DNA from 2 places in the Mesorhizobium sp. WSM3864 genome. Region 1 is predicted to be linked to the other one. Evidence: predicted binding sites of a transcription regulator. Region 1 holds the regulator's gene; the other holds the start of a gene.
The links. The regulator LexA, encoded in region 1, represses DNA repair genes until DNA is damaged. The targets are predictions, from matches to a motif close to TGTTCNNNNTGTGTTCNG.
Positions count from the first base shown of each region.

Region 2: the regulator LexA is predicted to act here: its motif matches at 2,429-2,446, upstream of parE (DNA topoisomerase IV subunit B).

Region 1 covers NZ_NSGD01000001.1:668,767-674,240, forward strand. The annotation lists gene CK215_RS03300 (ComEC/Rec2 family competence protein) at 1-1,482, shown strand, start outside; gene lexA (transcriptional repressor LexA) at 1,466-2,200, opposite strand; gene glp (gephyrin-like molybdotransferase Glp) at 2,317-3,522, opposite strand; gene moaC (cyclic pyranopterin monophosphate synthase MoaC) at 3,524-4,003, opposite strand; gene trpC (indole-3-glycerol phosphate synthase TrpC) at 4,006-4,821, opposite strand; gene trpD (anthranilate phosphoribosyltransferase) at 4,823-5,474, opposite strand, start outside.
Region 2 covers NZ_NSGD01000001.1:322,387-327,860, forward strand. The annotation lists gene CK215_RS01580 (FUSC family protein) at 1-265, opposite strand, end outside; gene parE (DNA topoisomerase IV subunit B) at 309-2,363, opposite strand; gene cpaB (Flp pilus assembly protein CpaB) at 2,618-3,556, shown strand; gene CK215_RS01595 (type II and III secretion system protein family protein) at 3,639-5,033, shown strand; gene CK215_RS01600 (hypothetical protein) at 5,038-5,313, shown strand; gene CK215_RS01605 (response regulator/pilus assembly protein) at 5,327-5,474, shown strand, end outside.

The sequences.
Region 1 (5,474 bases):
AACGAGGCGATGCGGCGGACCGGCATCTATCACATCATCTCGATTTCGGGCCTCCACATGGCGCTGGTCGCCGGCACGGTCATGCTTCTGCTGCGCGGCGCCTTTGCGCTGTTCCCGGATTTTTCGTCACGCCGGCCAGTGAAGAAATATGCCGCGGCAATCGCGCTTATGTCGATCGCCGCCTATCTCGTCATCTCTGGCGTGGTGGTCGCCGCCGAGCGAAGCTTCATCATGCTGGCCGTCATGCTGATCGCCGTGCTTTTCGACCGCGCCGCGCTGACGATGCGCAACTTGGCGATCTCGGCCATCGCCGTCATCCTGGTGTCGCCGCATGAAGTGGTTGGCCCGAGCTTTCAGATGTCGTTCGCGGCAACCGCCGCCCTTGTCGGCGCCTATGCCGGCTGGTCCGACTACCGCGCCGGCAAGGTGAGAGCGCCGCCGGCAAAGCGTTCGTTCCTGCGGTTCATGTCGCACAAACTGGCAGTCGGAGCAGGTGGCGCCGCAATGACGTCGATCATTGCCGGAAGTGCCACGGCGCTGTTTGCCATCTGGCATTTCCAGCGCGTCTCGCCGCTCAGCCTGCTGGCCAATCTCGCGATCATGCCGATCGTCACGATCGTGATGTTTCTCGCCGTCGCCAGCGCGGTCATGATGCCGTTCGGCTTCGACGGGCCCTTCCTCTATTTGATGGGCAACGGCCTGGCGGCGATGATCGCGATCTCGGCTTGGATTTCGGAGTGGTCGCCGGTCGATGCCGTGGGCCTGATCTCGATCCATTCGGTGCTGCTGGCGACGATCGCGCTCGTCATCGCTACGATGGCGACTACGTGGCTCAGGCTGGCCGCAATTCCTTTCGCTGCCGCGGCCGTCATGATCATCCCGCAGGTGCGCACGCCGGACCTGCTGATCTCGGAGGACGCGCATCTGGTGGCGATGCCGATCGGCGGGGGCGAACTCGCCGTCAATCGTGCCCGCTCCAACGAGTTCACCACCGATAACTGGAAACGCGCGCTCAAGGCCGAAACGATCGTGCCGCCGGAGACATTCGCCAAGGGCACGCTGGACTTGGCCGATCCCGTCGACCTGCCGCCTGGATCGCCCTTTTACTGCACGGGCGATCTCTGCATTGGCCGGCATCCATCGGGCGCAATCGTCGCGCTCGCCGAGAACCGTGAAGCTGCCCGGCCTGCCTGCGACTTCGCGGACCTCATCGTCATCAACGACGCCACGGCCTACAATCCCTGCCGCGATCCACGTATCCTCGTCGTCACCAAGCGGCAACTTGCGCGCGACGGCAGTGCCGCTGTCTTCTTCGATCCGCAATCGGCGACGGCGCGAGCAACCATTCAATACGCCGTCGAAAAACCGTACCGCCCTTGGCACGAACAGCGGCGCTACTCGCGTGAGGCCAGGGGGCTGGCGCCTTACAAGAAGCCCGAGAAGCCGGAAGCCAAGCCGCAGCCCCTCAGTAGCGGCGGATGAGCCCGACTAGCTTGCCCTGAACCTTGACGCGATCGGGACCGAAGATGCGCGTCTCATAGGCCGGATTGGCAGCCTCGAGCGCGATGGAGGCGCCCTTGCGGCGGAAGCGCTTCAGCGTCGCCTCCTCGTCGTCGACCAGCGCCACGACGATCTCCCCGGGGCTCGCAGTGCTGGCGTTGCGGATGATGACCGTGTCGCCGTCGAAGATGCCGGCCTCGATCATCGAGTCGCCTTTGACCTCGAGCGCGTAGTGCTCGCCGCCGGCGATCATGTCCGGCGGCACTGTGATCGAATGCGTCTGGTGCTGGATGGCGTCGATCGGCACGCCGGCGGCAATGCGACCCATCACCGGGATAGAGACGGCTGAAACGGCGTCGTCGTCATTGCTGGGCGTCGGCGTGCGGGCGGGCGCCGCGGGTTTGATCTGGCGGCCGAGATTGCCTTGGCCGCCCTGGATGACGCTCGGCGAGAATTTCTTCGCCGCATTGAGGCCGGGCGCGATCGAGTCAGGTAGGCGCAGCACTTCAAGGGCACGCGCCCGGTTCGGCAGCCGGCGAATGAAACCGCGCTCCTCCAGCGCCGTGATCAGGCGGTGGATGCCCGATTTCGAGGCAAGGTCGAGCGCTTCCTTCATCTCGTCGAAAGACGGCGGAATGCCGCTTTCCTTGAGCCGTTCATGGATGAACATCAGCAGTTCATGTTGTTTGCGCGTCAGCATGGCGGCCCCCATGGGTTCTGAAACCAGAATCAGAAAAACAAACCCAGAACAAACACTATCTGTTCCAGTTGTGTTCCGCAACCGTTTAAAGTTTAGTGAATGTGTTGACGTTTTGTTCAGCGTAACATCAGAATGCTGCATTCCTCGCCGGCTTCAGCCGCCGGTGCGAAGGGTTGGCGCACGATCAGGCCATTGGCATCGGCGAGCATCCTCAACATCGAGGAATCCTGGATGCCGAACGGTGTTGCGATCAGCGCCCCCGCATCTTCGCGGACCACGGCGCGCACATAGTCCTGCCTGAGATCGTTGGCGTGCATTGCGGCGCCTAACCGGGCCGTGCGGATTTCCTGCCGGCAGGACCGGCCGCCCAGCCGCGCCAGAAGCGGCTTCAGGAACAGCTGCGAGCAGACCAGGCTTGCGACGGGATTGCCGGGCAGGCCGATGCAGCGAATGTCGCCGAGCCGGCCAAACATCAACGGCTTGCCGGGACGCATGGCGATCTTCCAGAAGTCTAGCTGCATGCCTTCGCCGGTCAGCACGTCGTGGATCAGGTCGTGGTCGCCGACGGAGGCGCCGCCAAGCGTGACGATGACGTCGGCGCCGGCCTTGACCGCCTTCTTGACCAAGGCCGCGATCGCGTCCTTGCGGTCGGCGGCAATGCCGAGGTCGAGCGCGCGCGCGCCGACCGACTGGGCCGTAGCTGTGACGCCATAGGCATTCGACGAGATGATCTGGTCGGGGCCGAGCGCGCTGCCCGGCGGCAGCAATTCGTCGCCGGTGGCGATGATGGCGAGCAGCGGCTGCCGCACCACGTTGAGACTCGGATGGTTGGCCGATGCCGCCAGCGAAAGCGCCGCCGGATCGAGCTGGCGGCCTTTTTCGAGGAGCAGGTCGCCCTCGCAGAAGTCGAGCCCGCGGCGACGGACGTTGCGTCCTTCCGCGGTCGGCTCGGTCACTTCGATGCTGCCGCCGCCGAGATCGCGGACATTCTCCTGGATAACGACGGTATCGGCGCCTTCGGGGAGCGGCGCGCCGGTGAAGATGCGCACGGCCTCGCCCTTGCCGACAGAGCCGGTGAAGCCACGCCCGGCGGGGGCCATGCCGATCACGGAGAGCCGGGCGGGCGCCGAGGCTACGTCGGCGGCCCGTACGGCGTAGCCGTCCATCGCCGACGCATTGAAGGGCGGCTGGGTGCGCAGAGCCACCACGGGGTCGGCCAGGACCCGGCCGGCCGCGTCGGCCAGCGGCACGCTTTCGCCTGGCAGCGCGGTCGCGCCGTCCAACAGGCGTTGGAGCGCCTCGGCGACCGGAAGCAAAGCCATGCTAAGGACCTGCCTTGTAGTCGCCCGACTTGCCGCCGGTCTTCTCGACCAGCCTGATGCCGGAAATCGCCATGGCGCGGTCCGCTGCCTTGGCCATGTCGTAGATGGTGAGGCAGGCGACCGACGCCGCGGTCAGCGCCTCCATTTCCACCCCGGTCTTGCCGGTAACCCTGGCAAGCGCGCTGACCCTCAGGCCAGGGAGCGCGTGGTCGGGCTCGATCTCGACGGACACCTTGGTGAGAAGGAGGGGATGGCAAAGCGGGATGAGCTCATGCGTCTTCTTGGCCGCCATGATGCCGGCGATGCGCGCCGTGCCCAGCACGTCGCCTTTCTTGGCGTCGCCGGCCAGGATCATCTCCAGCGTTTCCGGCTGCATGGTGACCAACCCTTCAGCGATAGCCGTGCGCGTCGTCTCGGCCTTGCCGCCGACATCGACCATGTTGGCTTCGCCTTTGGCGCCGAGATGCGTAAGCGCGGGCATTCTCAGACGGCCTCGGCCGGCGCCTTGCCCGTCAGCAGAAGGGCGGTCGCGGCGGCCACGTCGGCCTGCCGCATCAGGCTTTCGCCAACGAGGAAGGTGCCGATCTTGCTCTTTTCCAGCCGCCGGCAGTCCTGATGGGTGAAAATGCCGCTCTCGCTGACCAGCAGCCGGTCGTCCGGGACCATGGCGGCAAGCCGCTCGGAAACGTCGAGGCTGGTTTCGAAGGTTCTCAAATCGCGGTTGTTGATGCCGATCAGCCGCGACGAGAGGCGAAGCGCGCGTTCCATCTCCTGTTCGTCATGCACCTCGACCAGCGCGTCCATGCCGAGATCGAAGGCCGTGGCTTCCAATTCACTGGCTAAGGCGTCGTCGACGCTCGCCATGATGATGAGGATCGCGTCCGCGCCCCAGGCGCGGGCTTCATGAACCTGATACGGGTCGAAGAGGAAGTCCTTGCGCAGGGCGGGCAGGCTAACGGCGGCGCGCGCTGCGGTCAGAAAGCCGGGCGCGCCCTGGAAGGACGGCGCGTCGGTCAGCACCGAAAGGCAGGCAGCACCGCCTTGCTGGTAGGCCCTGGCGAGCGCCGGCGGGTCGAAGTCGGCGCGGATCAAGCCCCTGGAGGGGCTGGCCTTCTTGATCTCCGCAATCAGCGCGAAGCCGCCGGCCTTACGCTTGGCCTCGAGCGCCGCAAGGAAGCTGCGCGGCGGTTCCGCATCCTTGGCCTTCGCCTTGACCTCGGCAAGCGGCGCGCTGAGCTTCGCGGCGGCGATCTCATCGCGCTTGTAGGCTTCGATCTTGCGCAGGATATCGGACAAAATTCTAACCGTTCGAAATCTCGATGAGCTTGTCGAGCACCGCGAGCGCCCGGCCGCTGTCGATGGCCTGCGCTGCTGCCTCGATGCCATCGCCGAGCGTCGTCGCCTTGCCGGCCACCACCAGCCCGGCGCCGGCATTCATCAGCACGGTGTCGCGATAAGCGCCGGCAGCGCCGCCCAGCATATCGCGCAATGCCCTGGCATTGTAGGCCGCTTCGCCGCCGCGCAGGTCTTCCTTGTTATGCCGCTTCAGTCCGACTGCTTCCGGAGTGAGGGTAAAGGTGCGGATCTCGCCGCCGGCGAGCTCTGCGACCTGCGTCTCGCCCGTGGTGGTGATCTCGTCATAACCGTCGCCGTGCACGACCCAGGCATGATCGGTACCCAGCGCCTTCAGCGTCTCAGCTACCGGCATGATCCATTCGGGCAGGAAGACGCCAACCATCTGCCGGCCGACGCCGGCTGGATTCGACAGCGGCCCGAGCAGATTGAAGATAGTGCGCGTGCCGAGCTCGCCCCGGACAGGACCGACATGCTTCATCGCCGGATGATGCGCTGGCGCGAACATGAAGCCGACGCCGGCCTCCTGGATGCAGCGGCCGATCGTGTCCGGTGCGATGTCGACCTTGACGCCGAGCGCCATCAGCACATCCGCCGCG
Region 2 (5,474 bases), 350 kb from region 1:
TGCCGATCGCCGCCAGGCCGCCGGCCAGCGTACCGAGCAGGCGGTAGAAGCCTTTCGCCAGCACCATGCCGGCGACCGGCTGCGCGACGATGAACACGGTCATCATCGCCCACTGCGGATGATCGAGCTTTAAGGCGTAAGCGGCAAGCAGCGCGATCAGCCCGGCAGAAACCGTGCGCAGGGCGAAGATCCAGTCCGAGCGCGTCGGCTGGGTCAGCTCACTTAACGGTGTCCCGGCTAGATCCTTCAGCCGCGTCCAGGTCACATGCAAGTCTCCGTCCCGGAGCCTGTTATGGACCAGTCCGCGTTCAGATATCCAGCACGTCGGCCTCGGCGAATTCGGCACGTTCCTGGATGAAGCGGAAGCGGGCCTCGGGCTTGGTGCCCATCAGCGCGTCGACGGCGTCCTTGGTCGCCTGCTCGGCATCGATCACGTCGACCCTGAGAAGCGTGCGCTTCCTCGGGTCCATCGTGGTTTCCTTGAGCTGCGAGGCCATCATCTCGCCAAGGCCCTTGAAGCGGCCGATCTCGACCTTGCCGCGCCCGGTGAATTCGGTGCGCAGCAATTCGTCCTTGTGCGCGTCGTCACGTGCATAGGCCACCTTACCGCCCTGACGGATCGAATAGAGCGGCGGCACGGCCATATAGAGATGGCCACCTCGGATCAGGTTAGGCATCTCCTGGAAGAAGAAGGTGATCAAAAGCGAAGCGATATGCGCGCCGTCAACGTCGGCGTCGGTCATGATGATCACGCGGTCGTAGCGCAGGTCCTCGTCGCGATATTTCGAGCGCGTGCCGCAGCCGAGCGCCTGAACCAGGTCGGAAATCTGCTGGTTGGCGGCAAGCTTGTCGTTGCCGGCGCTGGCGACGTTGAGGATCTTGCCGCGCAGCGGCAGCACCGCCTGGCTGGCGCGGTCGCGCGCCTGCTTGGCCGAGCCTCCGGCCGAGTCGCCCTCGACGATGAAGATCTCGGCGCCGGCCGCGGCATTCTGGGTACAGTCGGCGAGCTTGCCCGGCAGGCGCAGCTTGCGTACGGCGCTCTTGCGCGAGACTTCCTTTTCCTGACGCCGGCGCACACGCTCATCGGCGCGCGCGATCACCCATTCGAGAAGCTTCGAGGCTTCCTGCGGGTTGTCGGCCAGCCAGTGGTCGAACGGGTCGCGGATGGCGGTTTCGACGATGCGCATCGCCTCGATGGTGGCCAGCCTGTCCTTGGTCTGGCCAACGAATTCCGGCTCTCGGATGAAGACCGACAGCATGCCGGCGGCCGAGATCATGACGTCCTCGGTGGTGACGATCGAGGCGCGCTTGTTGCCGATGAGATCGGCATATGCGCGAAGCCCGCGCGTCAGCACGTTGCGGAAGCCCGCCTCATGCGTGCCGCCATCGGGAGTGGGAATCGTGTTGCAGTAGGAGTTGAGAAAGCCGTCGCCGCCGAACCAGGTCACCGCCCACTCCAGCGAGCCGTGGCCGCCCTGCTTGTCGCTTTTGCCTGCGAAGACTTCGCGCGTGACCTGGAATTCGTCGCCGAGGGTGGCCTTGAGGTAGTCCTTCAGGCCGCCCGGGAAATGGAACTCGGCTTTGGCCGGGGTTTGATCCTTTTCCTTGATGAGCGAGGGATCGCAGGTCCAGCGGATCTCGACGCCGCCGAACAGATAGGCCTTCGAGCGAGTCATGCGGTAGAGCCGGGCTGGCTCGAAGGCGGCGCCCTTGCCGAAGATCTGCTCGTCGGGATGGAAGCGGGTCCTGGTGCCGCGGCGGTTGTGCACCTCGCCGAGGTGCTCCAGCCCGCTCACCGGAACGCCGCGCGAGAAGCGCTGGCGATAGAGCTGGCGCCCGCGCGCGACCTCGACCTCGAGGTGATCGGACAGCGCGTTGACGACGGATACGCCGACGCCGTGCAGACCGCCGGAGGTCTCATAGACCTTGGAGTCGAACTTGCCGCCCGAATGCAGCGTCGTCATGATGACTTCGAGCGCCGGCTTCTTGAACTTCGGATGCGGATCGATCGGAATGCCGCGGCCATTGTCGGTGACGGTAAGAAATCCGTCCGCCGAAAGCTCGACGTCGATGAAGGTCGCGTGGCCGGCCACCGCCTCGTCCATCGAATTATCGATGACCTCGGCGAAGAGGTGATGCATCGCCTTGTCGTCGGTGCCGCCGATATACATGCCTGGGCGACGGCGCACCGGCTCCAGCCCCTCAAGCACCTCGATGTCGGCGGCGCTGTAGCTCTCGCTGCCGTCGCGGGCGGCGGCCGAGCGCTTCGCGGCCTGCACCAGCGGATCGGCCGGCCGCGAGGGCGCGCGTACTTGCTGGGGCTGCTTTTCCGGGTTGCCGAAAAGATCGCTGGTGTCGTCCATGCTAGCCATTAAGTCCAGTACTGCGAATCACTCCTCGATACTGCCACGCTTTTGGCGGGCGAACGAGTTCCTGTTCCGTTCAGGGATCAAACTGTCTCTTATTCCAAAACCATTCGATAACCAAGCCGCCGGAAATAGGGCGGGCTCCACCCCTTTGGATTCCTGATTCTTTAACATTAACGCCTAGCGTGGGCCTCAACGACAAAAGACCACGGGGCGTCAGGGGTTTCGTTGTGAAGGGCAGGGCCATAACCATGATCGGCATCGCAGCCGTTTTCGGCGCGATCTCGATCTTTGCCGCGGACTTCTGGGTCAAAAGCCAGGCGAGGGCCCAGTCCGAGCAGAAGACGGCATCGATCGTGGTGCCGCACGAGCCCAAAGTCGAGTTCAAGACCATCGTCGTGGCGAATGCGCCGCTGCGCTACGGCATGCAGCTCGACCGGTCGCAACTCACCGAAATTCCGTGGCCGCAGGATTCTCTCCCGCAAGGCGCCTTCCCGACAATCGACAAGCTGCTGGCAGAAGGCAGCCGCGTTGTGCTGTCGCCAATCGAGGTCAACGAGCCGGTGCTGCTCGCCAAGTTGTCGGGACCGAACGGCCGCGCCACACTCTCCAACATGCTGTCGCCGGGCATGCGGGCCGTCACCATCCGCACCGACGAGATCGCCGGCGTCGGCGGCTTCATCACGCCGGGCGACCGGGTCGACGTCGTGCTGACGCGCGATGCCGGCGAAATCCAGGAAGTGTCCAAGAACGCGCAAGGGGCAGCTGGCTCGACAGTCACGTCCGAAATCGTCGTCTCCGACGCCAAGGTGCTTTCGGTCGGGCAGGGCGCGGACGAGCGCAAGACCGAGCCGCAGGTCGCCAATTCCGTCACCCTCGAGGTCACCAACGAAGGGGCGCAGAAGGTGGCGCTCGCCCGCACCGTCGGCTCCTTGTCGCTGTCTTTGCGGTCCGCCGCCGATGCCAGCGCCAGCGGCAACGGACTTACCACCATCTCGTCCTTCGGCGGCTCGGTTGCCGCGAGCGCCGAGGCAAGCGCCGCCTCGCTGGTCAATGCGGTGGCGAAGGAGCCGGAAGAGCCAAAGTTCAAGACGGTGATCGTGTCGCGCGGCACGAAGGTGGAGGAATACAAGGTTCCCTCCAAGCCCGCCGACGGAGACGTCGTTCCTTCCAAGGAACAAGAACAATAGCCGGTGGGGACCGGCCGGGAACGGGACAATGCCTGTGTTGAACAAAGAACGGACGACGAGAGGGCTGCGCCTTCTGCGTGCAATGGCGGCGGGCGCCTTTCTGGCAGCCGCCGGAATACTGGCCTTTGGGGCGCCGGCCCAGGCAAACAACGACGTCGTATACGTCTCGGCGACCAAGAACGCCTCGATCAAAGTCGCCAAGGGCAAGCCCAAGACGATCATGACGAACGCGGCCTTCTATCAGATCGTCATCGGCGATCCGGAGATCGCCAACGTCAATCCGCTGACCGACAAGTCCTTTTATGTGTTGGGCAACAGTCTCGGCACCACCGGCATCGCGCTGTTCGATCAGAACAAGCAGCTCGTCGGCACCATCGACATCGAGGTGACGCTGGACACCGACCAACTCGCGAACACCATCCGCGCCAGCGTGCCGGATGCCAAGATCAAGGTCGGTTCGGCCAACGGCCGCGTGGTGCTTTCGGGCGAGGCGGAAGACGCGGTCGCGGCCGACAAGGCGAGCAAGATCGCGTCGCGCTTCTCCGGCAATGAGGAAGTGATCAACTCGGTCAACATCTCGTCCTCGCAGCAGGTTCAGCTCAATGTCCGTTTCGTCGAGATCAACCGGCAGGCGGGACAGGACCTCGGCGCCAAATACGGGGCCAACTTTGCCTTCGGCGTCGGCGGTCGCGACGTCATCATCGACCCGGGCACGGTACCGACCGCCGGGACCGGCGAGATCATCGGCCGGTTGCTTTCCAACGGGGTTTCGATCGACATCGCCATCAAGGCGCTGGAAGAGCGCGGTCTCGCCCGGCGGCTGGCCGAGCCCAACCTGATCGCCCGCTCGGGCCAGACCGCGAGCTTCCTTGCCGGCGGCGAGTTCCCGATCCCGGTGTCCGAGGACAACGGCAAGATCAGCGTCAGCTATAAGAAATACGGCGTCGGTCTTGATTTCACGCCGACCGTGCTCAAGGGTGGACTGGTCAGCCTCGATATCGCGCCCGAAGTTTCGTCGATCGATCCCTCCGCGTCGATTGAAGTCAGCAGCGGCATTTCCATTCCTGCCTTCATCGTGCGTCGCGCCAAGACGTCGGTCGACCTGAAAAACGGCCAGAGCTTCATGATCGCGGGCCTCTTGCAGTCGCAGAACGACATCACAACCTCGCGCCTGCCGGGGCTCGGCAAGCTGCCGGTTCTCGGTCCGCTGTTCTCCTCGAAATCCTATCAGCGGCGCGAGACCGATCTGGTGATCATCGTCACGCCCTACCTGGTCAAACCGGTTGACCCGTCGAAGAAGATGGTCGAGCCCACCGACGGAACGCGGCCGCCAAGCAATGCCGACTACTTCCTGAACAACACCGAGGAAGTCGACGCTTCCGCTCCCAAGCGCCCCTTGGCGCTGGCCGACGGCAGCGGGGCCCGTCCGGTGGCGGCGACCACGTCGGGCCATTTCCTCGATCTGCCGAAGGACTGAAGCCATGCGTCTGGCTCCTTGCATCGCTCTGCTGCTCGCCGGCGCGCTCTCCGGCTGCACCAGCGACGACTATGTGCGCACCGAAGGCGTGTCTCCGGCCGCCGGCAACGCCCAGGCGTCCAACACAGCCATGCAGATGGTCGACCCCTGGCAGTACGGCGTCCAGAACACCAGGCTCCTGGTGCCGGCTCCGAGCACGAGCTCCACGGCCACTGCCGCGGGCGCGAAGGGCGGCGCGGCGCCGGCTTCAACGACATCGGTATCAACGACAGCAGACTGATGAGCTGACGACCATGGCATCGGGCACCAAGACCAAGAAGATCCTGCTCGTTTCGACCGACCGGGCGTTTTCGCAGGACACGCGGACGGCTTTCGCTGCATCCGAGGTCATCGAGCTTTTGACGGTCGAGAAAAGCGTCAACGAACTGCGCGGCGAGGTCC